4 regions of the Paenibacillus sp. BIHB 4019 genome follow, and region 2 is predicted to be linked to each of the others. Evidence: predicted binding sites of a transcription regulator. Region 2 holds the regulator's gene; each other region holds the start of a gene.
What was found. Region 2 encodes Rex, which represses fermentation and respiration genes when NADH is low (regulators of the CRP and FNR family bind a similar motif). Its sites were predicted from a motif close to TTGTGAAATATTTCACAA; they were not measured.

Region 1 (7,881 bases), 2.0 Mb from region 2:
ACGGCGAGCACGAACTCGATTTTTTCGCTGCGGCAAATGTCGATCCCTTTATTAATTGTCGTCAGGCGCGGATTCGGCTCCACGCCAGACAGTTCATGAACGGTTGCGCCAATGCTATTTAATTGGGAAATCACTTCGTCATAAAGCCCCGAACGCTTGATGCTTCCGCCGCCGTATACGAGCAGAACTTGCGTCCCGTATGGCTTGACCAGCTCTCCAAGCTGCTGTACCTTCCCTGCTCCGAATATGAGCTTGGTTGGGTTGTACAATTCAAAATCTTTCATAGTAAGTGAAACCTCCCGTTAAGTAAAATAAGTGAACGGTTGTATTATAACACTTTCACTGAGTTTTCTAAAGTTATAGACGTTTCGTACTTAACTCGCCTGTATTCAGCGCGGTCCGCTTCACATTAAGAGCCATACAAACGCAAGAGCAGGATGCCTGCGAACGCGGTTGAAATCCCGATCGTCTCCAGTTTGGAGAACCGCTCCTTCACTACAAACCGCGTATAGAGCAGTACAATTAGCACATTAAGCGCCGTTACGGCCGACACCAGCCCCGCCTTCCCCACATCAAAGGCCGTCACAATAAACATCATGCCCACAGCATTGGTAATGCCGACCGCCATCCCGACGGAAAACGTGCGGCGGAAGCTCCAGCTGCGTTTGCCTGCTGTGCCTGCCCGGTTGGCCGCTGGAACTGCCGCGCTCACGATTGGCTGAGTGCTTGGACTCGCAGTCCCGTTTCTGGCGCCGCCCGTAATATCAGTTTGAACCACATTAACAATATTAAGAACAGCAGGAGCATTAAGAGAATGAACAGCATTAAGAGTCGTTGCAGCGGCACCTGCCGCTATCTCCTGCGCTGCTTGGCCTGCTGCCGCAGAAGCAGCACGTACGGAGCGCAGGTCGCGCAGCCACCAAAGCCCAAAGCAGATCGAGCCGCTGCTGAACATGCAGACAAGCGTCGGAAACAACGGCGCATCCATCATCGTCGACCATTTTCCCGATAAATCGTTTCCGGCAAACAGCAGCATCGCCAGCAGCCCCCATTGCGCTCCTTGCAAATTGCCACGGGTAATATCATTGGAATAACGCACCAGCAATATACCCGCAATAATGATAATAAAGGAGCTGAGCTGCGCAATATTGAGCGTCTCGCCCCATACCGCGAAGGCGACAACGACGACAATTGCCGAAGGAAGCGCGGTCAAAATCGCAACAATAGAGGCTTTGCCCACGGCAAAGCCCTTGAACATGCTCGCATTTGCTCCGAAAGAGAGCAGTCCCATCTGCACGCCAATAAGCGATGAAACGGTGAAAGATGCTCCAGTCGCCAGCGTACAAACAAGTGTAATCAGCGCCCCTGAGAAAAATACACCGCACAGCAGCGCATTGCGATTAAGCGCCTGCTGGCTCGTCCAATGATACAAAATCCCCCGCAGCCCAAAGCTCGTCGCCGCCAGCAAGGATAATACAAGCCACATGAAATCCATTCCTCCATCTGTGTCTGCCCACATATACTTTCCCTATCATGACAGCTGAAAGTTAGATTGTAAATGTACGAAAATAAGCGGTTTATCTATATTCAACCTTAGGACTTCCGACCTGTACAGTGTGGACAATCCTCCCTGTTCACTTGTGGATAAGTATTGGAGGTGGCGGAAAATACTCCATTTGAACACTGTTGATAATGTGCATAACTCTGTGGATATGTTGACAAGCACAGCGCTATCCTCCATTGGCTGGCAGATCAAAATGTGCATATTTTCACGCTTTTGCTTCCATGTGACATAGACAAACATGGATTGAACATGGCCGTCACATCATGGGCTGGATGCCGCATATAATAGCGTAACGAGGTTAACGGCGGAGGAGATGCATAAGGATGGCAAACAAAGCGCGCAAGGTCGCCATTGTAGGAGTCGGTCAGGTCGGTTCAAGCTGCGCGTATGCCTTAATTAACCAGTCGATTTGCGATGAGCTGCTGCTCATTGACCGCACGTTCGACCGGGCCTACGCACAGGCGCTCGATTTGTCGCACAGCATGGACTTTGTCCATGGCCGCACAAAGGTTGCTGCTGGAACGCTGGAGCAATGCGGAGATGTGGACGTTATTCTTCTATGTGCCGGAGCATACCCCGTCGGCAGCGACGATCGGCTCGATGTGCTGCATACAGTGCGCGAGATTTATGAAACGATGATTCCGCGCATTATGAACAGCGGATTCAACGGAATTTTTGTAGCGGCCGCCAATCCTGTGGATATTGTGACGTATGTCGTGTGGGAGCTGTCCGGCATGCCGCGTTGCCAAGTGATTGGCACCGGAACGTCCATCGACTCCTCGCGGCTCAAGACGCTGCTCTGCGAGCATTTTCCTGTGGATGCCCGCAGCGTGCAGGGCTATGTGCTTGGAGAGCATGGCGAGTCGCAGTTTCCCGCCTGGTCGCATGTGACGGTTGGCGGCAAGCCGCTGCTGCATATTTTGGCCCAGCATCCCGAGCGCTTCGGGCATGTGAAGCTCGGAGCGCTCGCGGAGCAGACCCGCAATGCCGGCTGGGAAATCTATACGCGCAAAGGCTCGACCAGCTTTGGCATCGGCAATGCGCTGGCACATATTACCCGCTCTATTCTAAACGATGAGCATCGCATTATTGCCGTGTCTGCGATATTAAACGGCGAATACGGCCAGCGGCAAGTATGCGCCGGAGTCCCTGCCATCATCGCCCGCTGCGGGGTTAAGGAAATCGTCGAGCTCAAGCTGACGTCGCGGGAGCAGCGGCTGATGGAGCGCTCATGCTCGATTATACGCCAGGCAATTGAGAGCCTATGCCTCGTAACCGAGAAAGAATAGCTGCAAGCTTGGCCGATTAAAAACGGATTGATTTTTCTGATCGTATCCGATATGATAGCTGTTAATTAACATCAAGGAACGGGAGAGTAACCTATATGGGTGCCATTTCAAGCGAGCCGGGACAGTGGGAGCCGGCAATGGACAATTAGGTGAAGCGCACCCGGGAGATGGCGGCCTGAAACGAGCAATCGTGCTAGGGACGTCCGGTTCAGCACCGTTACAACGGCGAGATGCCCCTCTATGCTTCTGTGCGGAGGCGGCAACAAGAGTGGTACCGCGGGGATAACAGGCCTCGTCTCTTATTTTTAGAGACGGGGTCTTTTTTGCGTGCCGCTCTGGCCTGAACGATTATTTGGAGAGGATGATGATGATGCTGTTAATGGACAAAATTGCGCTGGCTTTGGCGAAAGCCCTCGCTCTGCCCGAAGCAGAAATTCGGCCCCTGCTGGAATACCCGCCCGATGAGGAGCTTGGCGATGTCGCCTTCCCCTGCTTCACGTTAGCTCGCACGATGAAACAAAGCCCCGCTAGCATCGCTGCTTGGCTTGAGCCCCTGCTGGCAGATGCGGGCTGGAGCGTTCGGGCTGCCGGACCCTATTTGAATTTCAAATGGAACCGGGAGCTGGCAGCCGCGCAGCTTATTGCAGATTGGAAGAGCGGAACCCTCATGCACGCAGCCATTGGGAATGGAGAGCGCGTCATCATCGACATGTCTTCGCCCAATATTGCGAAGCCGTTTGGCATTGGGCATTTGCGCTCGACGATGATCGGCAATGCGCTGTACCATATTTTGCGCAAGGTTGGCTATGAGACGGTCAGCGTCAATCATTTGGGCGATTGGGGCACGCAGTTCGGCAAGATGATTACCGCCTATCTGAAATGGGGCGACGAGCAGCAGCTTGCAGCAGATCCCATTAAGGGCTATTTGGAGCTGTATGTGCGTTTTCACGAAGAGGCAGAGCAGCATCCCGCGCTGGAGGATGAGGCGCGCAGCTGGTTCGCCAAGCTGGAAGCTGGCGATGCTGAAGCGATTCGCTGCTGGAGCCAGTTTATTGCCGACAGCCTGAAGGAGTTCAATAAGCTGTATGCACGGCTAGGCGTGAGCTTTGACCATTTTCTCGGCGAAAGCTTCTATAACGATAAAATGGACGCCGTCGTCCAGCAGCTTCAGGAGCAGCAACTGCTGGAGGAAAGTGAAGGCGCACAGGTCGTCCGGCTGGATGAGCATGAGCTGCCGCCCTGCCTCATTCGAAAATCCGATGGCACATCCATCTATGCGACGCGCGACTTGGCGACCGCCATATATCGCCATGAAGAAATGAAGGGCAGCGAGCTGCTGTATGTTGTCGGCTCGGAGCAATCGCTGCATTTCCGCCAGCTGTTTCTCGTGCTTGAGAAAATGGGCTTTGCCTGGGCAGCCGCCTGCAAGCATATCCCGTTCGGGCTTATGAAGCTGGATGGGCAAAAAATGTCCACTCGCCGCGGCAAGGTCGTTTTTCTAGAAGAAGTGCTGGATGAAGCGGTACAGCGGGCTTTGCAAAAAATAGAGGAAAAGAATCCAGCGCTAGCAGGAAAGGCCGAGGTAGCCGAAGCGGTTGGCATCGGCGCCGTCGTGTTCGGGGATCTCAAAAATACGAGATTGCTTGCGGTCGATTTTGTGCTGGAGGATGTACTGAATTTTGAAGGGGAAACGGGCCCGTACGTGCAATATGCTTACGCCAGAACGCAGCGGATATTGGCAAAAGCGGCCGGCAGCGACGTCGCCGCAGCACCTCAGCCTGCCGATTATGAGTATGTGACAGGCGATTATGCTTGGCTGCTAATGAAGATGCTTTTGCGCTACACAGCAGTCCTTGGAGACGCCGCCAAACGGCATGAGCCATCCATTCTCGCCAGATATTTGATTCAGCTCGCCCAAGCGTTCAACCGTTTCTATCATCACGACAAGGTGCTCGCTGGGGACGCTGGGGAGCGGATCGTTAAGCTTAAGCTGGTGCAGGTGGCTGCCGATGTGCTTAAGGAAGGCTTAGAGCTGCTCGGCTTGAAGACGCCGAAGGAAATTTAGGCATAAAGCGCAAAAAAACAGGCATCCACCAGCCAGCGGCGGGGATGCCTGTTTTTTTAATCTTTTTTCAAACAAGTATTAGCTATTCGTCGGTTCCGGAATAAGATCCTTCTCGATGATCTGCTGATTGAAATGAGCAATGTTCTTCTCAAAGCAATTACAGTAGTAGTCTTTCCGGCACAATGGACACGGCACGTTCAGCATACGCGTAACGCCTGTTAATCTCCATACTGGCTTCTGGCTGTAGAACAAACGCGCCTTAGAACCTTCACTAAGTGTCATGATGAACTGATATAACCCTGAGGCAAGATCTTTGTCGGCTAAAATAACGTTCTTAATCTGCAGTTTCGAATTCAAGATTTTCACCCTTACTGTTCGTATTCAAGATTGTGTAATAATACCCTTTATAGCGCCTTAAGTCAATATTTCCGCCATTAGGTCCAACGTTTTGCTTTAAAAATCTTCATGCGAAAGTAAGGAATTCCCGCTTCGGTGAATCCATTTTAAATCGAGGCATGCATGATTTATGCTCTCACACTTTTTTTCTCAAAGCAAAGATCAATATCAGATAGGCTATGATTAGAGCAAGCATGAACAGCGGAAGGATCGTTTTCCAAAGCTCGTTAAATTAAACATTAACCTACCACCTCGTTCGGGGTTACAATTACGACGGACGTTTAATCGCTCGATTGCATGGATAAGCATAGATTCATCATCGTCTGAATTCATTTAAACACTTGCCTGCCTAATTCAATATTTACGCCAGCGACTAAATTTTATCATTCAGGATTTTTTATTATTATGGATAAACAAAACAAAATTCACAGTTGAAAGTGTTATAATAACATTTCACAACGGGCCTGCTAGGGCACATATGCAACCAGATCGGGACTGAGGACTGAGATTCCGCTATTCTGACTTTTGAGCCGATTTCAGGACGTAAGCGGACAGGAGAGCCATTATCACTACCATTTTCCCAATAAAATGTCCATTTACAGCGCATTAGCGGCTCCTAAGTCCGCGGTCTGTGCCATAACCCGTGATCCTGTTAAAATAGCTGCGGCTGTGTCCGCCAAGTTTATCGGAAAGACGTGTGACGCTAATTACGGTCCAATTCTAGCTCATTTTCGTTCACGTAATACCGCTAAAATAACTTCATATAAATCAGGAGGTTCCTCATGAAGCTTACAACAAAATCTTTAATGGGTTTAAGTATACAGGAGATTAGAGCAGCGCTAGTACATTCAGAGCTTCCTTGTTTTTTGAATAGCCTATGAATTTTGTATCCATTCTCTACGCCATTGCTTCTTTTTCCTTAGTCGGATTATTTGTTTGGATTTTATTTAAGAAATCAAAAAAGCATTTTAAATGAACCATGAAGAGGATGTCCTTAAGCAGCAACTAGCTATTATGGACATCCTTATTTTTTCATAAATAGAATGATGCAGATCTACTTCAACGTAATCACAAACGTAATAAAATCGTTCTGCTCCTGGGAATAAGTTGCGGCGACGATTTTTTTGCCGGAGGGACTCCAGCCGAGATCATCGGATAAATATTGGACATCCAGCTTGATCGGCACCGTATCGCCACTAATCGCATCTGCCACAAATACGCCGTTGTCGCCGTCCGTTCCTTCCGATGTCAGGCTGTAGGCCAGCTTCTTGCCATCTGGCGACCAGCTTGTGCCAAATACTTGCGTCGCGCTTCCCAGCTCAATCGGCTCATTGCCCTTGGCATCCGTAATCATCAGCGTACGTGTCGTATTAGATGTTCGCTTCACCAATGCGAGCTGCTTGCGCTCTGGCGAGGGAATTACCCAGACGACGTCCGTCGCCAGCTTCTCCGCCTGCTTGCTGCCATCGGGAAGAAAATACAGCACTTCATTCACCACATAATAAATGCCGCCCTCGCCAGGCACCGCCGTAAATATCCGATGATCGCTGCTCAAAATCGTCTCCAATGCGCCATCAACGCTTGCCTTGATTACTTTGCCCTCGACCGTCATAAAGAGCACATGCGTATCGTCCATCCACATGCCTGTCGTCGTATCGATCACATCGCTGCCTAGCTCCACCGATTCTCTTGTTTCCAAATTCATCATGTAGCCATGGGCACTTTCTTCGTTATTCAGCTTATAAAATAAATATTTCCCATCCGGTGACGGCTTGGCAAATCCCTGATGCGCAGGCTGCTCATGTAAAGCCTCCTCCTGCTTCGTTGCCAGATCGTGCAAATACAAATTGTTGGGAAACATCATTTCCCCTTCCACCGCTATTTTCTGCTCATTTTCATTGCGCTTGACGATGACCAACTGCTCATCGGTAATAAAGCTAATCCCCCGCGTTCGGTCTATTTGCGTTATTTGGCTGACAGCAACCTTCGTATCGGTCGATTGGCCCGGCTCTACGACGGTAATTGTTTTATCCGGCTTTTGAATCGTTTCGCGTGTCGGGGCAGTACCGTCTCCGCAGCCCGCCAGCAGCAAAGCCACACAACAGGCAGCCGCGCCTGTATTTATCCATTTAAAATGGGTTTGTCTCATCTCGTATTTCCCCTCTCCCTTATTGCTATGCGCTTATTGTAATCAGCGAATGTTTCGACCTCGTCTCCAGCTTGTTTCGAACCTGTAAACCTTTACACCTTTAACCGTTATATAGCGGAAAATAGACCTTGAACGTCGTTCCATCGTCGCCCGACCTAACTAGTACAAGCTCACCCTTTTGCGCCTCGGCAAGCTGCTTAACGAGCGACAGGCCAAGTCCCGTTCCTCCCGATATGCGGGAGCGGTCGCGGTTGACGGTATAAAACGGCTCAAAAATTTTGTCATGCGCTTCCGCTGGAATGCCAATGCCCGTATCCCGCACGACAACATTGACCCGATTTCCGTCCACATGCAGCGCAACCTCAATCTGTCCGCCAGGACGATTATATTTAATGGCATTATCAATTAAGTTAATGAA
Region 2 (7,881 bases):
CCTGCTTGGCACGCTCCTGTCCGCCAATTTGCTCAAAGGAGAATGGCACGCTGTCCGATACCTTCCGCCGCTTCGTACCTGAAGCATGCGCAAGCTTTCCTCTGCCGGTTGCTAAATAAACGACAGCAGCAGCGATAATGACAAGCAGCACAAAAGGCATTAAATTCACATTCACAAATAAAAGAAAGGCAATCAATACCGGAATAAAACCAATTGCGATTTCGATGCCGTATTTACGCATAACTGGACACCTCCAGCTGTGCGGCTACACGCGGAAGCACGATATACTTCGTAGCCGTACCATCTTTCAGCGTAATATATACATTGGTGTCATCCATATCGGTTACAGCGTGAACACCTGAATGTTCATCCGCCAAAGCTTTCAGCGTCTCAGGAATAGTCGAATAGTTTTTGTGCTCCATCGCTTCAGCCACTTTGAATAGAGACGATGACCACAGCTGATCCAGCTTGGCGTTCGAGCTTGTATTCGCAATATCGAGCTGAATGTCGCGGCTTCCAATGACAGATTTGCTTTGCTCCGCTATCGTTTCATATACATGCTTTAAATCCGCTCCAGCTGAAAGCGTCAGCGGGAAAGTAATACGGTCCGTATCCATAATAGGTGTCTCGGATGAAGCAATGCCTTCTATTGAATCAACCGCCTTGGCAAGCGGAGCTGCGAATGCAACCTGATGATAAATAAGCCAGCCTCCAAATAAAACGAGGGCGGACGCAGCAGCTGTTATCAAAATCGGCATAATCTTGAGTTTGAACATCGTAAAAATCCCCCTCTCAAAATGACGGTGATATGCCAAACGCATATCCACTCCGATACACGAAAGTATATCACATCGCCTGTTGAATAAGGGGGTGTAATAATAGCCAGCAATTCCAACTGTTACAGCTAAGGCATCCATTACAGCTAGGACGCCTTGTCACCTACCAAACTATATTTCTTCAAAAATGCGCCATCGCGGAACGAATAATACGCATAATAATATTTCGTAATCGCTTCATCACGGCTATAAAAAATTTCCCACACCGGTTCGCCGTTCAGCAAACCCGGCTGTGTTCTTTTAATATCCGCATCCGGCTCGCTGCCCAGTAAAGCAGTATCTGCCTGCTCTTGTGTAATATGCTCAGTCGCTTTCACCGTGAGCACAGGACCTTCCGCTGTCGTCAGAAATACATAAACGTCTTGTTCATCAGCCGTATTCCCTTTTACAACCCAGGAAATGCCATCCCACACCTGCTTCGTCATCCCGGTAACTTCCGTCAACTGTGCGGCTTCAATCGCATGCGCTTTAATCGGCGCTTCCTCTGCCCATAAATCCTTATGCACGGCACGGTAATAAACAATCGTAACGGTCAGCAATGCGATAATAAAAATAACTGAAATAAAGACAGCCCGTTTTACCGTCCAAAACGGCTTTCTCGTTCTCGCCCGCATTATGCCTTCAACAGCCTCTCGAAGCTCGCCTGAGCATCGTGACGAATTTTCTCCTCATCGAGCAGCGTGCATTCGCCATCCCGTACAACCTGGCGGCCGTCCACCCAAACATGCTTAACGTCGCGGCCAGAGCCAGCGTATACCAAATGGGACACTATATCCGTCTGTGGATAAAAATGCGGCTGTTCAATATCGATTGCGATGAAGTCAGCCTTCATGCCAACGCGCAGGCGGCCAATGGAATCCTCCTGCCAAATGGAGCGAGCGCCGTATACCGTTCCCATACGCAAAGCTTCAATCGCTGGCACAACTGTAGGGTCGCCAGAAACACCTTTATGCAGCAAAGCCGCAAGATTGATTTCCTTGAACAGATCAAGATTGTTGTTGCTTGCCGCGCTGTCCGTGCCTAGCGATACAGTTACACCTGCGCGAAGCAAAGCAGGAACGCGGGCAATGCCGCTTGCCAGCTTGAGGTTGCTGACCGGGTTATGCGATACGGCTACTTTGCGTTCAGCCAGCAGCGCAATTTCCTCGTCATTCAAATGCACCGCATGAGCAACGAGCGCCGGACGCGAGAAGAAGCCTAAATTGTCGAGATGCTGAACGGGACGAACGCCATAATCGCGAACGTTTTGTTCTACTTCGGCAATCGATTCTGACATATGCGTATGCAGCGGCAAATCATAATCATGCGCGGCCTGTACAAATTTCTCAATATAATCTGGCGGGCATGTATAAGGCGCATGCGGCGAAATCATCGTCGTAATCCGGCCATCGGCCTTGCCGTTCCAATCGCGTGCGAAAGCAATCGCTTCCGCCAGCTTCGCTTGCTGTACATCCTCCGGGCAAAGGCCGATGACGCCGCGCGTCAGACAGCCGCGAATGCCGGACTGTTCAACAACTTCGGCTAGCTGGTCCATGCGGTCATACATATCCACGAAAGCCGTCGTACCGGATTTCAGCATTTCCACCACGGCAAGCGCGCTGCCTGCACGGGTATCGATGTCGATGTATTTGCCTTCCATCGGCCACATTTTTTGCTCCAGCCATACTTGCAGGTTTTGATCATCGGAATAGCCGCGCAGCAAAGTCATAGCCGCATGTCCATGCGTGTTTACTAGACCCGGCATAAAGGCAAGCTTGCTGCCATCCAGCTTTTGCACATCGGCTTGCAGCCCAGTTGGAGCTTCTGCTCCGATATATGTAATGCGATCATCGGTTACAACCATATGCCCTTGCAGCACATGCTCGCCGTCCTCCATCGTTACAAAACGTCCATTTTCAATCCAAATTTGGCTCATTTTCGTCATCCCTTTCCCTCTCCAAGTAATATGCCAGACTTAGCAGCTCTTTCGTAAAGTCAGCATGATGAATGCGAATTTCCTCTGGTACCTTCAATATCGCTGGGGCAAAATTAAGCAAGCCTTCAATGCCAGCGTCAATGAATTGATTAGCGACATTTTGCGCTTCAAATCCGGGAACGGTTATAATGCCGATCCGGATATTGTTTTCCTCCACCGTTTGTTTCAGCATATCCATCGGCATAACGGTCAAATTATTAATTTGCGAGCCGATTTTCGATGGATGCACATCAAACACCGCGATGATTTTCATATTGTCTTTGGAATATTTATTATAATTGCACAGCGCATGGCCTAAATTACCCGCACCGACAAGCGCGACATTTATCGTCTGGTCAAGCTTGAGAATTTGGCGAATCTTCTCAATTAAATAAGTCACATCATAGCCGATGCCCTTACGGCCAAAATCGCCGAAATACGCCAAGTCCTTGCGGATTTGCGCCGGATTCAAATCCAGCTTGACGCCAAGCTCCTGGGACGAAACGGTTTGCACCTCCCGGTTGTTCAGCTCGTTCAGCACTTGCAGGTAAATGGGGAGGCGTCTTACGACCGCCTCCGATATTTTCGTCTGCTTCACCCGTTCTCCTCCTCCCTCTCGGCACCAAGCCATTCTTTCATTCTCGGTACAATTTGCTCGATATGCATATGCTCAATTTTCGGGCCAGGCAAGGAATACAGAAAATGCTTGCCATAATACGTTTCTATCACTCGCGTATCATAAATAATGACAATCCCTTTATCCTTCGCCGTTCGCACGAGCCTGCCGAATCCCTGCTTGAAGCGAATAACCGCTTGCGGAATCGACAGCTTCATAAATGGATTTTGCTTTTGGCGCTGCAGCAATTCCGACTTCGCTTCCAGCAGCGGATGATTGGGCGGTTGGAATGGCAATCGGACGATGGCAAGGCAAGTCAAGGCTTCGCCTGGAATGTCAACGCCTTCCCAAAAGCTGCTTGTACCAAGCAAAACGGACTCTGGCTGCTGCAAAAAACGCCGCGTCAGCTTCGTACGATTGCCGCTGTCGATGCCTTGGCCCAGCACTTGAATGCTGGTGGCCGCGAGCGCCGCTTTAAGCGGGTCATATACCTGCTTGAGCATTCGGTAAGAGGTGAACAGCACCAGCATTCTGCCATTGGTCTGCTGCACCGCATCTGCCAAAGAAGAGACGAGCATTGAAATAAATGCGGGCTCGCCCGCCGAGCCTTTAAGAACAGGGAAATTGCGCGGTATAATGACGAGCGCCTGCTCCCGGTAATTAAACGGCGATGCCAGCTGTACGGTGCGCAATCTGCCCGCCTCTTCAAAGCCGCTAAGTCCAAGCTGCTCTTCGGCAAACTGGAATGACTTTTGCACCGAAAGGGTAGCTGACGTTAAAATAATGCTGTCCTTCACATCAAATAAATACTGCTGAAGCTGGCTGCTCACATCAATCGGCACCGCATAAAGATGCAGCGAGCGATGCTTGTAGGTCATGTTGGCTTCCAGCCAGAATACGTCCGTCGTCTGATCGACTTTCATAAAGCTGCGCAGATCATCCTTAACTCTCGTCAAATCGCGCAAAACGCCATTCAAGTCCGTTACAAGCGCCTGTACGGCCAGCTCATCGATGCGGTCTTTAATTTCCTCGGACATTTTCTCAGCTGTCTTCAGCACGCGTATGAGCTCCGTATGAATATTGGTCTCTTCGGCGAGCACTTCGGACCAGCCTTCAGGCAGGCTGTCGCCTCGCAGGCGATAAACGGATTGATTGTTTTCACCCGTCGCGTCAGGAGAAGCTTGCACAAAGCTGTACAGCATTTCAAAGAGCCTCTCCCAATGCTCCTTCACTTCCGTGAAGGTCGGGATAATGGTGTCAATCGTCTCAAGCCAGCCTTGAACCCGCTCATCGCTTTCCTGCTGAAGATGAATGCGCAACGAGGGCAGCAAGCCGGAACGACTATCCTTGAACATCCGGGTTATCGCATTCGTTATCGAATAATAGCCGAGCTGCATGCCTAAATGCTTGCTTGCTACTTCCTCCACATGATGTGCTTCATCGACAATCAAATGGCTGTAAGTCGGCAGCAGCCGATGATCCGCTTGAATGTCTGTAAACAGCATGGAGTGATTCGTAATGCACACATCGGCAATATTCGCTTCATGCTTCGCACGATGGTAGTAGCAGCGTTTAAACCAAGGACAAGCCCGGTTCAGGCAGGAATCTGCATCGCTGGCAACGGTGGACCAGAAATCAGTCCCCTTGTTGCTGAAATTCAGCTCTTCCTGATCGCCTGTTTCCGTCTCGCCCAGCCAAACGACCATTTGCGAGGCTGTAATCGCATCATCAACGGGGGACATCATATCCCTCGTATTTATTTTACTTTCAAATTTGCGCAGGCACAAATAATTCCCTCTGCCCTTGAAAATAGAAGCTCGGAACTCAATCGGCAAAATCTGTTTAAGCAGCGGCACATCGCGATGCCTTAGCTGCTCTTGCAAATTAATGGTATGCGTGCTGACGACTATCTTCTCATCTTGACGGATACCATAATAGAGCGCTGGAATCAGATAACCAAGAGACTTTCCTGTACCTGTACCCGCTTCAATGAGCAAATGGCGTTTGCTATCCAGCGAATCAAACACTTCATGAAACATCGTCGTCTGAGCTTCGCGTTCTTCATAATTCGGGAATTGCTCAATAAAACGCTGCTTGATTTCATCCAAATATTGCTCGAATGACATATCCTGCAAAGGCGAGGCTCCCTCTTCGCTTCGCGCGGGCTTTTCCTCTGTCCATTCTCTTGCTTTCAACGCAAACTGGTTGAAAAAATCATAATCCGGAACACCCATAACGATGTTCTGTTCCACCTGCTTCAGCGTCAGCGTAATAAACCAGCTTAAATCGCTGCCATTGTCTACAAGCGAAGATAACCGCTGCAAAGTCAGCAGCGGCAAGCTCCGTAGCTTTTGAACTGATTTGGCGAATATAACGGCGGTCGCCATCGCATCGCTATCAGCGCGATGATGATGATCATGCGTAATGCCGAACTGTTCAGACACAGCACCAAGCTGGTAAGACGTAATCGATGGAAAAAGAATGCGCAGCAGCTCAATCGTATCGAGCCTGCGCCCAGCAAACGTATGGTAGCCGCTGCGATCGAGCGCTTGGTTTAGAAAACCAGCGTCAAAATTGACATTATGCGCGACAAGCACCGCATCATCAAGCAGCGGAATCATATCCATCAGCACATCAGACAGCTCTGGCGCATCCGCCACCATTGCCTCGTCAATGCCCGTTAGCTGCGTAATAAACGGTGGTATTGCAATCGTTGGCTTTACAAACGAATTATACGTATGAATAACTTTAAGATCATCATCAAGGAGGACCAGCCCCACCTGCAAAATATCATCGGAGGCGCTGTGTCCGGTCGTTTCCAAATCAAGCACTGCATATTTCATAAAATAAATCCGATCCTCTCACAAGCAGCATAGCTCCGTGCTGCCGAACAATAATGACAACTGCTGCGGACGTTCCCGGCAGCTCTGCAAATTATTCAGCGGATCCTTAAAGCTTGGGTCCAGCTCATAGGCTTTAAGGAAAAATTGCTCTGCCTGCTCCAAGTTTAAATGAACCGCTTGAATGCACCCAAGGGCATTATAGCTTAAAGCGAGCCATTTCGGATAGTCCGTAAGTCCAATTAGCAGTTGAAAATGACGCTGCGCCTCACTCCAATTTTGCAGGTGCATATTCGTCATAGCCAAAAACAGCCTTGCTAAATTGCATTCCGGCAGGTGGTTTACAGCAAGCTGGAACTGCTTTGCAGCATGGGAAAACATAAATAATTGATAATAGCCCTGTCCTTTGGATATGAGCTCCGCTTGCTCCACAGACATGCCAGAAATAGGCTGCTGCGAGACGTTTGGCTTTTCTGCTTGCTGCGGAGGCAATGGCTGCACAGCCGCTGGCGCTTGTCCTACATACTCCGCTGCTGCTGTAAGCAGTGAAGCATTTGAAGGCTCGGCCTCTTCCTCTGTGAAAACGGCAAATTTTTCTTCAAAATCAATCCATTGCTCAATTAAAGAATCGCTGATCTGCTTCAAAGCGTAAAGCTGCTCGTCATAATATTGCTTCTGTTCCTCCGCCGCCAGAGGGTAGGAATCAATAATGTTGTCGAGCATTTCGTTCATCGTCGCAAACATATGCTGGAACATCATGCATCCCGCCTTCACCAAAGAATTGAGGAGTGATAACCTCATTCTTTGTTAAGCGGGTGCTTTTCATACTTGGAACCAGCCTTTACATAACGGAGGAACTGACTTGCGCCTGCTTACAAAATCGTCGCATGGATTTCTTCCGTCATTTGCGACACCGGACGGTTCGCCTCATCCAAAATAACGACGCGCGGCTTGTAATTTCTAGCCTCTTCCTCCGTCATCGATGCATAAGAAATAATAATGACCGTATCTCCTGGCTGTACGAGTCGGGCAGCTGCGCCATTAAGGCAAATAACGCCAGAGCCTCGCTCCCCTTTTATAATGTACGTTTCAAGGCGGGCTCCATTATTATTGTTTACGATTTGCACCTTTTCATTGGCCCAAAGATCCGCCGCATCCATTAAATCCTCATCAATGGTAATGCTGCCGACGTAATTGAGGTTTGCCTCCGTTACCGTCGCGCGGTGCAGCTTTGATTTCATCATCGTTCTAAACATTGCCATTCACCTCCAAAGGTTCAAACAGCTCATTATCAATTAAACGGGTCGCCCCGAATTTTACGGCTAAAGCCAAAATGTAGCGCTGCTGAGTACGCCCAAAAGGAACGTCAGCAACAGGTGTGGCAAGTGCTGGATATTCCAGCACTTCGACATAATCGATATCGGCAAGCGGTGCTTCGCCAATCGCAGCACGCACTTTGTTCACAAGCTCTGCTGGCGTTAGCAAGGCGTCCTTCATCCATTCCCGCGCCTTGGCAAGCGATGAAGAAAGGGCAACAGCTTGCGACCGCTGCTCCGCATTCAAATATACGTTGCGCGAGCTAAGCGCAAGGCCATCCGGCTCCCGCACAATCGGGCATGGCACGATCGTAACAGG
Region 3 (7,881 bases), 3.0 Mb from region 2:
AACATGCGACAGGTAACGAACGTTACTTGCTTCTTTCATCAGGGAAGCTGTAGTGCCTCTCAGACGAAGCTGGCTTGCGCCAACGGTTCCGATTGCATCTTTGCGGCCAAGGCTCGCAAGAACGCCGGAGTTAACGAATGTAAACGATTTTTGCGGCAAGCCTTTGGATTGCGCGAACAGGTTGTAGCCGATTGCTTCGCCCATTTGCCATGCGATTTGTGCACTTGGCGGATATGGACGGCCGTCTGGGCTAAATACAACTGCGTTGTCGCCAGCCAAGTAAACTTCAGGGTGCGAAGTCGATTGCAGGAACTCATTGACTGTAGCGCGTCCACGGTTTACTTCAATACCGCAGTTTGCTACAACAGGGTTGCCTGTAACGCCGCCAGTCCATACGAATGTGTTAGCCACAAGCGTTTGACCGTCTTTCAAAATAACTTGGTTGCCTTTTACTTCTGTAACCGCAATACCCATCAGCAATTGAACGCCGCGTTTTTCAAGGCTTGCTTTCGCACGGTCAACAAGCTCCACAGGGAAACCAGCCAGAATCGACGGGCCTGCTTCAACGTTGTATACCGATACTTCGCTGATGTTAACGCCGTACTGCTCACACCATTTTGGCAGCATGTCGGCAATTTCACCGATCAGCTCAATACCAGTCAGGCCGCCGCCGCCAACAACGATCGTTGCGTCAGCTTTGTCTTTGGATTTTGCATATGCAGCAAGACGCTCTTGAATGTGCGCGCTCACGCAGTTTGCTTCCTCAACCGATTTCAGCGTCAGGCTGTTCTCTTCAAGGCCTGGGATGCCGAAAAATGCTGTTTCGCCGCCAAGAGCGATAACAAGCGTATCGTAGGAAGTTTTTGCACCGCTGGAAAGGTGAACTTGCTTCTGGTCCGGATCAATTTTGTCGACTGTGTCGATAACCAAATTGATGGATTTATCTTTGAACAGCTTCGTCAGCGGCAAAGCGACGTTGTTCTCATGAACGCCGCCAACGGCCAGACGATGCAATTCCGTTACGATTTGGTGCGATGGAATACGGTTAACAACGGTAATGCTTGCTTCCTCGGGAGACATATATTTGCGAGTTGTCAATGCGCTCAGCAAACCGCCATAACCGCCACCCAAAATCAAAATATGCTTAGACATACTGATCCTCCGTTCTCATTCTGATCCGATCTTAACGCTGTTTGTTGCGCTCTGCCAATACATCCAAGAACGATTGCGCGAAACGCAATGTTTGTTGGACCTGAGGATCTTTCAGCATTTTGAGAATGCCGAACAGACCGATTGTCGTAGGCTCTGCATGTGCACGATCATTAGCTTCTACAGCAGCCGATGCAATGCCTTTGGCTTTGTCCGTAATTGGCTTAACGAATTCCTCGATACCATGCTTCATGTCGCCCATAAGCACTTGGTCATTCGCTACAGTTGTTGCCACATCATAAGCTTTGGTCATCAAAGTAACCATTTCAGCAAGCTTAGGCAAGCTTTCTACCAGCTGATTCAGCGAGCTTTGGATTTCCGGTTTAAGCAATTGCTCCAGAACGTCCAGTTCACTACGTACAGATCCCGTCTGTACTTCTTGCTCTGTTAATGTTTCCGACATACGAAAAATGCCTCCCTTGCGTTGATTGTTGCATGATTAGTTAAACGCCGTTACAACTGCAAGCCGCCTCTGAAAAAAGCCTGAAATTGTGAAATGTTTCACAATAAGGATGCATCATTAGAGGGACTTGACCACACTCATGTTCATTTTATTCCTTTGCGACAAAAACTGCAATTACAACTTTTAGTTACTTTTGAAAAGTTCAAACATAAACGGCATTGCCGCCCCTTAAAGGCGCTGCCGTTACGCTTTGAAATAGAGGAAAATGTTGTGCAGCCAGATTATGCATCCTTATATTTTAATAAAAAGACTGCTTTTGCAAGCAGCCCTTCGTTTTATAATGCTTATATTATAGCTTAAAATCATTATCCGCATTCACTTCCTCCGCTGCGTAAAGCGGCGAACGCGCCTGCAGCCAGTGGAAGAAATTCGTCGCAATCACTTTCAGCACCGCATAACCTGGAACGGCTAAAATAATGCCCGCCAATCCAAACAAGTTTCCAGCGGTCAAAATGACGAAAATAATCGTAATGGGATGAATATGCATGCTTTTTCCCATAATTTGCGGAGAAATAAACTTTCCTTCGATAAGCTGGACAATCGTCCAGATCACAAGCATTTTCAGCAGCATGACAGGTGAGGTTACCATCGCAACAATGAGCGCTGGCGTAATCGCGATAGCTGGGCCCAGATACGGAATGATGGCTGTACATGCGGCAATCAGCGCCAGCACCAGCGAATATTCAAGCCCAATGATCAAATAACCAATATACAGCAGCACCCCAATGCAGAAGCTTACAATAATCTGACCTCTTATGTAACTGCTGATTTGGCCGTTCATTTCGCCCATAATGCGCTTCGTGTGCGCTCTCATGTTCGTTGGCAGAATAGCTGCAATATAATCCGGCAGCCTTTTGCCATCTTTTAATAAGTAGAACAAAATAAATGGCAGCGTAATGACCGCAAGCACGACATCTTTAAGCGCCCCTACGAATGAGCCCAAACTTTGCCATACGCCATTCAGCAGTTCAGTCGCCCGCTTCGCAATATTGCCGCTTAAATCCGACGGGTTAACATTGAGCCACCGCTCAATATCCCGCAGGTCGCCGCTGTGCATCAGCTCATCAAACTTCGTTCGCAACTGATCCCCATAGCCCGGCAAATTATCGACCAGACTGACGATCTGTGTAGTTACAAGCGGAATGACCACCGTCATCAAAATCGTAAGCAGGCCTAAAATAACCGCAAAAATCACAAAGATGGAATAAACACGCGGAGCCTTCTTCGTCTCCAAATAATCCACAATCGGATTCAGCAAATAATAAGCTACACCCGCCAAAATAATCGGCAGCAGCACCGTCTTGAACAATACAGCGAGCGGCGTAAACACGTAGGAGATTTTGCTCATGACAAAAATATTCAGACTAACCAGGAGCAGCACGAGCAAAAATATGACGAATTTATTATTTAAAATAAACTGTACAAACCGTTCTTTTCCTGTTTTAAAATGGTCCATCCGCTGTTCCTTCTTCCTGCTTATGATGTTCTCAGCTTTCTGCAACGATTTCTCCCGTACGCGTCAAGTCATACCCTTCGATGGCTCCCAACTCCTGCTTGAAGCTTTGCGACCGTAAAATGCGAATGACCGCATCAATGAAGAGTTGATTGTCCGGCTTCTTCAGCATAACCAGGTCGTATTGCTCCTGAACGAGTGGAATATAGGTAAGGCGGGAGACGATCGCTGCAGCCCTCTCCGTTCCAATACCCACATCTGCCTCGCCTGACGCAACCTGAGCCGCTACTCCAAGATGGTTCGTCTGCTCCTGGTCATAGCCTATTATGGAAGCTGCCGGAATACCATGCAATCGAAGCTGCTCATCCAGCAGCACGCGAGCACCGGCCCCGCGCTCCCGATTTATGAGGCGAAGTCCTGGCTTCGCCAAATCGGCCCAGCTTGCCAGCTTAAGCGGATTGCCCTGCTGCACGAACAAGCCTGCGCTCCTCGCCAACATATGAACAACGATATAAGGTGCCCCAATCAATAGTTTACGAATATAGGGAACGTTATATTCCCCTGTATCGCCATCCAGCAGATGCGTGCTGACGATGTCAGATTCTCCCCTATACATTGATATCAGGCTGTCCATGCTGCCGACATAGGAGCGCAGCGGGCGCAAGCCGGGTCCCTCCCGCTCGATATGCTTGGCCAAAATATCCAGGCTCATATCTTGCCCGGTAATGACAATCGGGCGTCCCCCGCCAGCCGTTGACAAGGCAGCGTTTCGGTCCGATAAATCCAGCGCTTTCGCGTATGGAGCGCCTTGCTGCTGGGAAGCCATTGGCTTGCCGGCAGGCGCACTGGCTTGGAGGCCTTTTGCCCGCAGCTTGTACGCTTCCAGATCGGAAGCGTCAATCCGCATCTGCTTGCCTACCCGGTAGGAGGGCAGATCTCCTTTTTTAATCAAATCGTATACGGTTAGTTTGGAAATTTTCAGAAGCTTGGCAATTTCTTCAGTAGTATATGAGATGTCAGCGGACATATGGGATCTCCTTAGCCTCGTCCAGCCCAGGTCGCAGGTTGAATTCGGTTATTATTTTCATACCTTTAATTGTAGCATAATCTATTTCAAACCTCCCATCTCACTTTACAGTCGAATTGACACCAGTCTATAATGATGTTTAGTTATAAATAGATATAATAAACTATATTTGGAGGAGAGTTTATGCTTACACCTTTCAAGAAACCTGCTGTACTATTTTTCATGTTGGCTGTGCTGCTTGTATGCGCGGCATGCGGGGCGAACAATACTGGAACGGCTGCCTCAAACACAAGCGCAAGCAGTCCTAGCGCTGCTGTTGCAGAATCCGCATCTCCGCAGGCGAGCGAAGCTCCTGCACCTGCCGAGAAAGTAGATTTAACGATCTCTGCTGCTGCCAGCTTGACCGATGCCCTTCAAGAGCTCAAGCAAGCTTATGAAGCTGCGAATCCATCCATTACCTTAAACTTTAACTTCGGCGCATCCGGCGCATTGCAGCAGCAAATAGAACAAGGCGCCCCGGCTGACCTGTTCCTCTCTGCTTCTTCCAAAAACCTGAAAGCGCTCGTTGAAGGAGGATTTATTGCGGAAGACCAGCAAATGAAACTTCTGGCTAACGAGCTCGTTATTGTAACGGGAGCTGACAGCAAAGTGAAAGTATCCGCTATTGCTGATCTCAGCCAAGATACCCTTGGCAAAATCGCAATCGGTATTCCAGAGAGCGTGCCTGCCGGCAACTATGCAATGGAAGCTTTGACGAACGCTAAGCTGTGGGACAGCCTGCAATCCAAGCTTGTCCAAGCGAAAGACGTGCGCCAAGTGCTGCAATATGTAGAAACAGGAAATGTAGACGCTGGTTTCGTCTATCGTACAGATGCGTTGACTTCCGATAAAGTGACAATCGCTGCTGCTGTTGATCCAGCAACTTATACGCCAATTGTATATCCAATCGGTATTGTGAAAGAAACGAAGCATCAAAGTGAAGCGGAAGCTTTTTACGCTTACCTGCAAACAGAAGATGCCATGAACGTATTCACTAAATACGGGTTCTCCGCGGCGAAATGATTGGGGCAGGCATAGATTGGCCCGCATTTTGGACGCCGATCCGGCTTTCTCTACAGGTTGCCTTACTATCGAGTGTCGTAACCCTTTTGCTAGGGGTCCTTATTGCAAGATGGATGTCAAAAGCAAAGTTCAAAGGCAAGCTGCTGCTTGAGACGCTATTTATGCTGCCGCTTGTACTGCCGCCGACGGTCGTTGGTTTTCTGCTGCTTGTGCTGCTCGGCCGCAGAGGCTGGATGGGCAAGCTGATCGAGTGGGTGTTTCATGCTCCAGTCATTTTCACCTGGTGGGCGGCGGTTATCGCCTCCATAGTCGTTGCCTTCCCCCTCGTCTACCAGACGATGAAGGTTGGCTTTTCCGGGGTCGATCATAATCTAGAGGATGCAGGCCGCTCTATGGGCGGCAATGAATGGCAGATTTTTCGCTACATTACGCTGCCGCTTGTTTGGCCTTCACTCATCAGCGCTTATATACTCGGCTTCGCCAGAGCGATCGGCGAGTTCGGTGCAACACTTATGATTGCTGGCAATATTCCGGGTGTTACCCAGACAGTGCCAACCGCGATCTACGTCGCTGTAGACGGAGGCAACATGGCGATGGCTTGGGCATGGACGATTGCCATCGTTCTCATTTCCTTCCTTATGCTGGCACTCACCCGAAGGAAGAGCGAATAGCCTTATGTAAAAAATAAGCATAGAACAAGCCGTGCTTCTCTGCAGCAGAGAAACACGGCTTGTTTTTACCTTTTGTAGCAAGCTTTATCTAGCGTATAAAATGCTCCAGCGCCTTATTCAAATCCTCCAGCGTCTTCTTCTCCCCATGGTGAATGGCATCCACCACACAGCTTTCCAGATGATCCTTCAGCAGCAGCTTGGCCGCATTATCGAGCGCCTTGCGCACCGCTGCAATCTGCAGCAAAATATCAGAGCAGTCACGTCCGTCAGCCGTCATTTCCTTCACGGATCGAACATGTCCCTCAATACGGGCCAATCGATTAATAATTTGTTTGCGATGCTTATGCTCATGCGTATGTGTATGCGTGTGCGTCTGTGTATGATCCTGCTCCAAGGCACATCCTCCTCTACTCGACTTGAGCGATCGTCTGTTTCGCATTCATCCGAGACTTAAAGCGCTGCATCAAATAAATGGAGCGCACCAGTTGATCAATCGCGCTGACCAGCCAGACGCCTGCGATGCCCATCTGAAAATGCAAGCACAGCACATAAATGCCCAGCACTCGTATTCCCCATATACCAATGATTGTACTATACATTGGACTCTTCGTGTCACCCGCCCCTTGAAGAGCGCCTGCAAGGACTAGACTCATCGCCAGAAACGGCTGGGCAAATGCATCAATGCCGAGCGCAGTACGGACCATTTCAACGATGACGATATCTTCCGTAAACCAGCTTGCCGCTATTCCTGAGCCAAGCCAGAAAACGATGCCGATTATGGTCATGAACACTACGGCTATCCATGCCGTCAGCAGCCCATATTCATAGCTATCCCGCGTTCGCCCCGCCCCCAGCTGCTGGCCAACCAGCGTTGTAGCTGCTACTGCCAAGCCATAACCAGGCAGATAAGACAGCGCAATCACATTGCCTGCTATTAAATGCGCAGCGTATACTTCGGTGCTTATTCGAATGACGAGGCCCAAATAAAACATTTGTCCGACACGCATAATCAGCCGTTCTGCTGCAGCCGGCAACGATAAATTTAATAGCGGATATGTATAGTTCTGAGAAGATTGTTTTTTAAATAGGGAAAAAGAAAGCTTCGATTGCTGTATGTATTTGTACAACACCACAGTTCCAATGACGCGGACTATGGACGTCGCCCAGCCTGCTCCGGCAATTCCCCAGCCTTCCCAGCCGCCAATGCCGAATATGAGTACATAATCCAACACGATATGAATGAGATTGACCCATATGCCAACAATCATCGGCGCTCTTGTATTGCCCGCAGAACGCAAAATGCTGCCGAAGATCGCCATAAGCGATATAAACAAGGAAGGCACCGCAACAATTTGAAAATAAATAACGCCTTGTGCCAAAACATCTGGCGCTGCTCCCATTAAATGCAAAATGGGCTCCGCAAAAAATAAGCTTACAATGCCTAATGCTAAGCCTGCAAACGCCGATATCCATGTCGACTGCCTGGCAATGGCCTTAGCCTTAGTGAAATCCCCGGCGCCTACTGCTCTGGCTATTAGTGAAGAGGTGCCAATTCCTAAAGCCGTAAATAACGCAATATAGACCGCTATAACCGTGTTGCCCACCCCAACGGCAGCTACTTCATTCAGACCGATTCTAGAAACAAATAATGTATCGATAAATCCAACTATCGTGAGCAAAAAGTTCTCAATCATTGTCGGCACAGCAAGCGCCAATATGATTTTTATTTTTTGCCGCCGTGTTGTCATTCCGGCCTGTTGAGCTTCCAGCATGGCATCCCAGCCCCCCTGATCGTTTAAGCTTAGTTTCCTCATCATATCCCCCCATGGGGGATATTGCAAAGAAAATCTCATCTCAGCATAGCCTGAAATTAAAGCTTTACTAATCAGGGGCCAGTATGTTAGCCTTATTTCTACAGATATAGAAATAGTAATTAAGGAGGGACTATGCATGGAGGAGCAGGAAGCCATTCAAGCAGCCGTTAAAGTTTATAAAG
Region 4 (7,881 bases), 1.7 Mb from region 2:
AGCATAGCGTCGTATTTGCCCATTACCTCTTTATAATCGAGGCGCAAATCGCTCGTTATCGGAGCAAATGCAGGCCCAACCTGCGCACCGGAAACCTCATCCACGCCGCCATTAATCGCATAGAGCAGCGCCTTTGCCAAATTCGCCCGCGCTCCGAAAAATTGCATCTGCTTGCCGATCCGCATCGCGGAGACGCAGCAGGCAATGCCATAATCATCGCCGAACTGCGGGCGCATAATGTCATCATTTTCATATTGAATCGAGCTCGTTTCAATCGATACCTTGGCGCAATATTTTTTGAACGCTTCCGGCAGGCTTGCTGACCATAGTACGGTCAAATTCGGCTCCGGTGCCGGGCCTAAATTATATAGGGTATGAAGAATACGGAAGGAGCTGCGCGTCACCCTAGTCTGGCCATTGACCGCCATGCCGCCAATCGACTCTGTCACCCAGGTCGGGTCACCGCTGAACAGCTCATTATAGTCTGGCGTCCGCAAAAACTTCACGATCCGCAGCTTCATGACAAAATGATCCATCAGCTCCTGCGCCTGCTCCTCCGTCAGCCTTCCTTCCAGCCGATCGCGTTCGATATAAATATCGAGAAAGCTGGAGACGCGTCCGAGGCTCATCGCCGCGCCATTCTGCTCCTTAATCGCCCCCAGATAAGCAAAGTACAGCCATTGGAACGCTTCCTTCGCCGTAGCTGCCGGACGGGAGATGTTGCAGCCGTAGGCAAGGCTCATCTGCTTAAGCTCCTGCAGCGAGCGGATTTGCTCGGAAATTTCCTCCCGGTCGCGAATCGTTTCCTCCGTCATCGTGCCTGTTTCCAGCAGCAGCAGCTCCTGCTTCTTACCAGCGATGAGACGATCAGCCCCGTATAAGGCTACCCGGCGGTAATCGCCAATGATTCTGCCGCGTCCGTACGCATCCGGCAGCCCTGTAATAATGCCCGCTTTGCGCGCCGCCCGCATCTCTGATGTATAAGCGTCGAATACGCCTTGGTTATGGGTTTTGCGAACCTCGGTAAACATTTTGACCATTTCGGCGGGAAGCTCGAAGCCGTAGGCCTCGCACGCATCGACGACCATTTTGATGCCGCCGAAGGGCTGAATGGAGCGCTTCAATGGCGCGTCGGTTTGCAGCCCGACAATCTGCTCCTTCTTCTGGTCAATGTAGCCGGGCGCATGGGCGGTAATGCTGGAAACCGTATGCAGGTCAATATCCAGCACACCGCCGTTCGCCCGCTCCTGCTTGACGAGCTGTTGGATTTTTTGCCAAAGCTCGCCAGTAGCCTCGGTGGCTCCCGCCAAAAATTCCTCATTGCCTGTATAAGGCTGGATGTTATGATCCAGAAAATCCTTTACATCAATGCGTTCCTGCCATTTGCCTGCTGCAAAGCCCCGCCAAGCGCCCGCGGATTCTGCCACTTTAATGCGATCCGTTTGATTGACAGCCATCTTCTCCGCCTCCCATATCCTTTATAGCTTCAGTATAAAACCGGACTCTTTATTAAAATGTGAAAATTATCACAATCTATAAAATAAATAATGATTTTCCAGCCGGATATGCTCCAGCAGCTTCGCTTCCAGCTGCTTCAGCCTCGTGTACGTATAAGCGAAAGCCTCGCACGCATCATCCGGCAGCACATAATGCGCCGAAGCCAGCCTAAGATGCAGCAGCATATTGCCGATACGCCTATGGTCGCCTTCAAGCTTCTCGACCATTTGCTTCGCCTGCCTGAATGCGGAAGCGGAATTTCGCCGCTCATATTTCAGAATGAGCGGGAAAAAGCATTCCTCCTCGTCGATCAAATGCTGCTCCAGCAAAACCTTTAAAGCATGAAAGCGCTGCTGCAGCTCAATCAGCTGGCGGTGCTCGCTGCCATGAACGCTCGTAATAAGCGTGGTCAATTCATGCAGCAACGGCAGCTCGGCTCTGAGAAACAGATGGTAGCCAAACATGAGCTGGCGCACCATCCCGGCAATGGACTGCTTGCTCCAATCTGCCGGTTTCAGCTTCTCCGGCTGAATGCCGACGTCCTGCCTCTCCTTCTGCTCCAAAAGCGCATGCAATAGATGGTTGCCGCTGCAGCAAGCACATTCGCCAAAGCCCTTCTTGCCTTGACCGCCCTCCTTGTTAACCGTTGCCGTATTCAATAGATAAACCTCCTTTATTCGCTTAAAATACGAGCTTCTATCGTTCCAGTGCGAGCTGGCCCGCTTGCTCCAGCGTTAGCCCCAGTTGCACATCCTCGCCTTCTATCTTCAAAGGATAAGTTGGCACCATGCCAGTATCTGGCGCCTGCACCTGCCCGGTATCCAGTGCGATCTTCCAATCGTATAGCGGGTCCAGCACAAAATGTCCCGATACCATGCCTTCCGCCAGTGGGCCTCCCCTGCGATGAGGACTGCGATTGTCCAGTGCATACAAGGTGCCGTCCGTTGTACGAAACACAACAATTTCCTTCTCGTTCAAGCGGATGACCCGCCCCATCCGTTCGCGAAAATCTTCAAGCGTGCCGATTTTAATATAGGTCAAATCCTTGTTTACCTGTGTAGTCATTTGGCTGCTCCTCTCCTATTTCAATTGAATGGCTTCGAACAGATAGCTGCTTTCCCCCTGCTCCTCTAGAGCTGCGCTCCACGGCTCCTGAAGCTCGGCTAGCACGGCTAAAATATCCTGATACAGCTCGCGGCGGCGGTCCATATTGTCAACGACTTCTGCTTTAATCGCCTCAATGCCCAAACGCTCCACCCACTCCGAGGTGCGCTCCAAATAGTTCGCCGTCAACCGATAATATTGGGTAAAAGCGCCCACCATCTGCACAAGCTCTTCATCCGTTTTCACTTTGCACAGCAGCTCGGCGATGCGCGGCTTGATTCCGCCATTGCCGCCAACGAACATTTCCCAGCCGCCGTCATTGCCGACGATGCCAATATCTTTCGTACACGACTCCGCGCAGTTGCGTGGACAGCCGTTCACGGCCATTTTGAACTTGGCGGGCATATCGATCCGCTCGAACGTTTTTTCCAGCCGAATGCCCATGCCGATCGAGTCCTGCGTACCGAAGCGGCAAAATTGCTGGCCGACGCAGGTTTTCACCGTGCGCAGCGCCTTCGCATACGCATAGCCCGAGGGCATATCCAGCTCTTTCCATACGAGCGGCAAATCCTCTTTCGCGACCCCGATTAAATCAAGCCGCTGGCCTCCGGTCACTTTGACCATTTTCACCTCATATTTCACGGCTACATCGGCAATTTTCTTCAAATCCTCCGGCGTCGTCACGCCGCCGTACATCCGCGGCACGACGGTGTAGGTGCCATCCTTCTGAATGTTGGCGTTCATCCGCTCATTGACGAAGCGCGAATCCTTCTCGTCCTCATGCGCTTGCGGCCACAGCATGCCCAAGTAATAATTGACCGCTGGACGGCATTTCGAGCAGCCCTCCGATTGATGCCACTCTAGTACATGCATGACCTCTTTCACAGTCGTCAAATGCTTCTCTTTTATCGCAGCTACGATCTCATCGCGGCTCAGGTCGGTGCAGCCACAAATGCCAGTCTTGGTTTTCTGCCCAGCATATTCGTCTCCTAGCACATATTGCAGCAAATGGCTAACCGTCGGCACACAGCCGCCGCACGAACGCCCAGCCCCAGTGCATGCCTTCACCTCATCGACCGTGGTGAGCGAGTTGTCCTTAATCGCCTTTACGATGCTCCCCTTCGATACGCCGTTGCAGCCGCATACGATTTCATCGTCGGCCATTTGCGCTACGCGATCAGCGGCTGACAGCGCAGTGCCGGCCGTTCCCATCAGCTCCGCATAAATAGCGTCCGTCATCGCCGCCCCTTCGCGCACCCATTGCTGAATTCGGCTCGAATCGCTGACATCGCCATAAAGCACGCCGCCAACGATGGTATCTCCCTTAAGCAGCAGCTTCTTATATTGCTGTTTCCAGTCATCCTGCTTGCGAATAACCGTCAGCTCCGGCTGATCCAAAAATACGCCAGTGGAAAATACATCAACGCCCGAAATTTTCAGCTTCGTCGACAATTGCGTCCCCTCGTAAGGCTTCGTTTGCACGCCGCATAGCTGCTTCGCGAGTACAGCCCCCTGCTCAAACAGCGGGGCGACCAAGCCATAGCAAACGCCGCGGTGCTCGGCGCATTCGCCAACAGCGTACACGCCTTCCGCCGACGTTTGCATGTAATCATCGACGACGATGCCTCGTTTCACTTCAATGCCGCTCGCGCTAGCCAAAGCCGTATTAGGCCGTATGCCTGCTGCCATGACGATAAAATCCGATTCCAGCTTCGTTCCATCGCTGAATGCCAGTCCCTCTACGCGCTCGCCGCCATAAATTTCCGCCGTCTGCTTTTCCATAAGAAAATGCAGTCCCTGCCGCTCCAGCTCCGCCTTCAGCATCGCCGAAGCGCTCGGGTCAAGCTGGCGCTCCATTAAATCCGCCATCAAATGGATAACCGTCACGTTCATGCCCAAATTGAGCAAGCCCTTGGCAGCTTCCAATCCAAGCAGCCCGCCGCCAATCACGGCCGCATTGCGATATTGCTTCGCTGTCTCCAGCATGACGCTGCAATCCGAGATGTCGCGGAAGCCTACGACGCCCTGCTTCTGATGCCCAGGAACGGGCAGTATAATGGGATTCGAGCCTGTTGCTATAATTAGACAGTCATAGGCTGCGAACAGCCCATTGTCCGCAAAAACGATTTTTTGCTGCGTATCAATAGAGGTTATAGTCGTTCCCGTATGCAGCGTAATCTGATGCTCCTCATACCAGGTCCAGCTGTTCAAAATAATATCGTCCATCGTTTTGCTGCCTTCCAAAACATAAGAAAGCATGATCCGGTTATAGTTTGGATGCGGCTCGCTGCCGAATACCGTGATGTCATATTGCTCCGGGGACAGCTTGAGTATATGCTCCAGCGTGTTTATACCCGCCATCCCATTGCCAATCAGCACAAGCTTCTGCCGTGTGATTCCCATTGCAATCGCCTCCCTGTCCAGCTTTCATCGTACTCACCAACAGTATAAACAACAATGATCGGGAGTTATGTGATATTTTTCACAAAATCATCGATTAAAATTAAAATAGCCCCTTGCCGCCATTGTCTATAGCGTAAGGGGCTAGCCTATATTTTCATGGGCCTTCAAGCTAGCTGACTTGTCTCCAAATGCATGCTTACAGGCGGATTAACGCGCCGCGCTCATCAGCCGAGCGAAGCTCTGCTTCAATAATTTCCAGCGTGCCTACAGCGCTTTCCGGCATACAGACGGATACAGGCGTACCTGCGTTTACCGATTCAAGGAAATATTTGATTTGGCGGTAATAGCCCATGTCCGGCGATAGATCAGCTACAAAGCCCGGCTCGTTGTTGGGATTTACTTTAACCTGTCCGTTCTCAAACAGCAGATTGCCGCCTTCAAAATTGACGCGATACGTCATCGCAAAGCCGAAATCGCCTTCGAGCGTCCAGTCCGCTTGCGCATTCAGCACTTTGCCGTCCGGGTAGACGTAATTTGTCGATACCGTATCGTAGCCGCTGCCTGGAATGACGTTGCGAGCGAGCGTCGATACTTGCTCCGGCTTGCCGAACAGCCAGTGGATCATGTCGGTATCATGGATATGCATATCCAGTACAGCCCCGCCGCTCTTGCTGCCGTCAAGGAACCAGCCTTTAGGGGCGGCAGAGCCTCTGAAGAAATAACCGCCCGTTACCGCGCCAAAACGGTTATCGTCCACGACGGTCTTCAAATATTCATAGGCTGGCCAGAAGCGCAAGCATTGGCCGATCATCAGCGTTTTGCCTGTGCGCTCAGCTGCTTGCGCCATTTTCCAGCCATCAGCGGAATTTCCGGCTACCGGCTTCTCGCAAAGCACATGCAGCCCCTTTTCCAGCAGGGAGCAGGTCAGCTCGGCATGCAAATAAGTCGGCAGCGTAATGTCGACGATGTCGAGTTCCTCGTTTTCGAGCATTTTCTCAATGCTGTCATACAGGTTGTACGGCGATAGATCATAAACCTCTTGGCCCGTCGCCATATTGCCGGAAGCTTTGCCATTTTTCAATTCCTCGATCATCAGATCGCAAATCGCTGCCAATTGTACTGGCGCGCCCTCTTCTGTAAGACGAACATAGTTGTCGAAATGCATGCGTCCCATAAAACCGAAACCGATAAGACCTACTTTTAACATCGTGAATCCCCCTTATCAAATAAAAGCTTTTGGCGAAATGAGTTAGCCGTTTCCGCGGCCCAAAATCGCATCCATCGCTTTGGAAGTATTAAAAATAATTTGCTCCGCATGATGGGTATACGGCGGAATCATTTCGGCCGTGACGTAATTGTCATAGCCGATCGCCTGCAGCGCCTCCATGACAGCTGGATAATTCACATCGCCTGCAAGCAGGTCGACAAAACCATGCAGCCCGCCCGCTTGGCGACGGTAATCCTTGAAATGAACCTTCTTGATCCGATTGCCCAAAATGCGTACCCACTGCTCTGGATAACCGTTTTGCACGACGTTTCCGACATCGAAATAAGAGCCAACGTAACTAGAGCCGAATGAATCAATAAACCCGCGCAGCTCAAGCGGCGACAGCAGAAATTTATTCCATACATTTTCAATGCCAATCGATACGTTCGCGCTTTCGGCAAAAGGAACGAGCTTCGCAATCGACTCTTGGGCACGGTTATACGCATATTCGTAATCCGTTACTTCGCTGCCGGGAATAAAATCAACGCCAACCGCGCCAGGAATGACCAAAATCGTATCGACGCCAAGCGCCGCCGCAAGCTCCAGTTGTTTTTTGCATACATCTATCGCTTTGCTTTGCGTCTCCGGATTCACGCTCGTCATCGCATAATCCCAATACAGTCCCGTTGCTAGGCCCGCGATTTCCAGCTCCGCTTCCTCTAGACGCGCCTTAATGTCGCGAATTTCCTGATCCGTTGCCGCGAGGCTCAGCTCGCCTGTGCCGTTAAGCGACAGCTCGATGCCCTCGAAGCCGGCTTTTTTCGCCGTTTGGATGCAGCTGGCGATAGTGGTATTGCTGTTGAATGACCAAATATTAATCCCTTTTTTCATTTGAGAGGCCTCCTGTTAAATAAATTTAGATTAAAAGCTGGATGAACAAGGATCGGCGCTGCGTAAAAGATTTGGTTTTCGATCGCTATTGCCTGCGAACGCTCCGCTTCTCAAATCCAAACCTTTTACTCCGCTTGCCTTGCTCACCCAACTTTTAAGAAGCTTTAATTAAAAATGAGCTTGCCGAAATGCTGCGGCAGATGGAAATTTACCGCTCGCGTAGGTAGCCATGCTTGATACTCGCGTATCCCCTGAACATCTTGATCAATGCGGTATAGATTGATCCGCATCGATAAACCAGGGGCGAAGGGACGCTGGAAATTGGATGCTGGAATATCAATGTAATACAATAAGCTGCCTTGACCGTCTGATTGTACGGACGTCTGGAGGCGGGAAAATTGCCATTTTAAATCAGAGGAGCTGATGCCGCCTGAGCCGTCATTTTCGATGATGGCATCAAATACGACGTTATGAGGGCTAACCTCCAGCTCCATATAACGCCGGCCTTCCCCCTCCTCGTCAATAAACACCTCGACTACATCCTGCTCATAAAGCGGCTCATCCCGCTGCGTAAAATCTGAAACGATATGCGAATCCTTGCACGCAAAACGGATATGCAATTGCTCCGAACTCCAGCCTATCCTTACCTCTGTCCGCTCCCTTGGCGGCGCGCCCGTTACTGTATCTACCAGCTCCAACGCCTCACAACGGCCCCAATCCAGCGACGCGGATGAAGCGCCAGACTTAGCGGGCTCAAGCCGCTTGCAAATGTAGCTGCC

Region 1: a site for Rex is predicted at 1,758-1,775, ahead of BBD42_RS13545 (L-lactate dehydrogenase). Genes of this name have one in related genera too.
Region 3: a site for Rex is predicted at 1,699-1,716, ahead of BBD42_RS09170 (DUF1641 domain-containing protein). Genes of this name have one in related genera too.
Region 4: a site for Rex is predicted at 5,072-5,089, ahead of nirB (nitrite reductase large subunit NirB). Genes of this name have one in related genera too.

What each region holds. Positions count from the first base shown of each region.
Region 1 covers NZ_CP016808.1:3,177,849-3,185,729, reverse strand. The annotation lists gene BBD42_RS13555 (iron-containing alcohol dehydrogenase) at 1-284, opposite strand, end outside; gene BBD42_RS32225 (EamA family transporter) at 410-1,486, opposite strand; gene BBD42_RS13545 (L-lactate dehydrogenase) at 1,888-2,853, shown strand; T-box leader at 2,919-3,156, shown strand; gene argS (arginine--tRNA ligase) at 3,215-4,918, shown strand; gene BBD42_RS13530 (TolB-like translocation protein) at 6,369-7,463, opposite strand; gene BBD42_RS13525 (sensor histidine kinase) at 7,564-7,881, opposite strand, start outside.
Region 2 covers NZ_CP016808.1:5,165,251-5,173,131, reverse strand. The annotation lists gene BBD42_RS22615 (AAA family ATPase) at 1-241, opposite strand, end outside; gene BBD42_RS22610 (hypothetical protein) at 234-776, opposite strand; gene BBD42_RS22605 (hypothetical protein) at 923-1,450, opposite strand; gene BBD42_RS22600 (amidohydrolase) at 1,450-2,751, opposite strand; gene BBD42_RS22595 (redox-sensing transcriptional repressor Rex) at 2,732-3,388, opposite strand; gene dinG (ATP-dependent DNA helicase DinG) at 3,385-6,249, opposite strand; gene BBD42_RS22585 (tetratricopeptide repeat protein) at 6,268-7,005, opposite strand; gene panD (aspartate 1-decarboxylase) at 7,119-7,502, opposite strand; gene panC (pantoate--beta-alanine ligase) at 7,495-7,881, opposite strand, start outside.
Region 3 covers NZ_CP016808.1:2,152,810-2,160,690, reverse strand. The annotation lists gene BBD42_RS09175 (NAD(P)/FAD-dependent oxidoreductase) at 1-1,152, opposite strand, end outside; gene BBD42_RS09170 (DUF1641 domain-containing protein) at 1,184-1,612, opposite strand; gene BBD42_RS09165 (AI-2E family transporter) at 1,962-3,128, opposite strand; gene BBD42_RS09160 (substrate-binding domain-containing protein) at 3,160-4,152, opposite strand; gene modA (molybdate ABC transporter substrate-binding protein) at 4,336-5,214, shown strand; gene modB (molybdate ABC transporter permease subunit) at 5,211-5,885, shown strand; gene BBD42_RS09145 (metal-sensing transcriptional repressor) at 5,974-6,279, opposite strand; gene BBD42_RS09140 (MATE family efflux transporter) at 6,293-7,657, opposite strand; gene BBD42_RS09135 (ArsR/SmtB family transcription factor) at 7,836-7,881, shown strand, end outside.
Region 4 covers NZ_CP016808.1:6,828,852-6,836,732, forward strand. The annotation lists gene pflB (formate C-acetyltransferase) at 1-1,457, opposite strand, end outside; gene BBD42_RS29670 (hemerythrin domain-containing protein) at 1,527-2,156, opposite strand; gene nirD (nitrite reductase small subunit NirD) at 2,194-2,562, opposite strand; gene nirB (nitrite reductase large subunit NirB) at 2,578-5,004, opposite strand; gene BBD42_RS29685 (Gfo/Idh/MocA family protein) at 5,201-6,211, opposite strand; gene BBD42_RS29690 (sugar phosphate isomerase/epimerase family protein) at 6,254-7,102, opposite strand; gene BBD42_RS29695 (carbohydrate-binding family 9-like protein) at 7,267-7,881, opposite strand, start outside.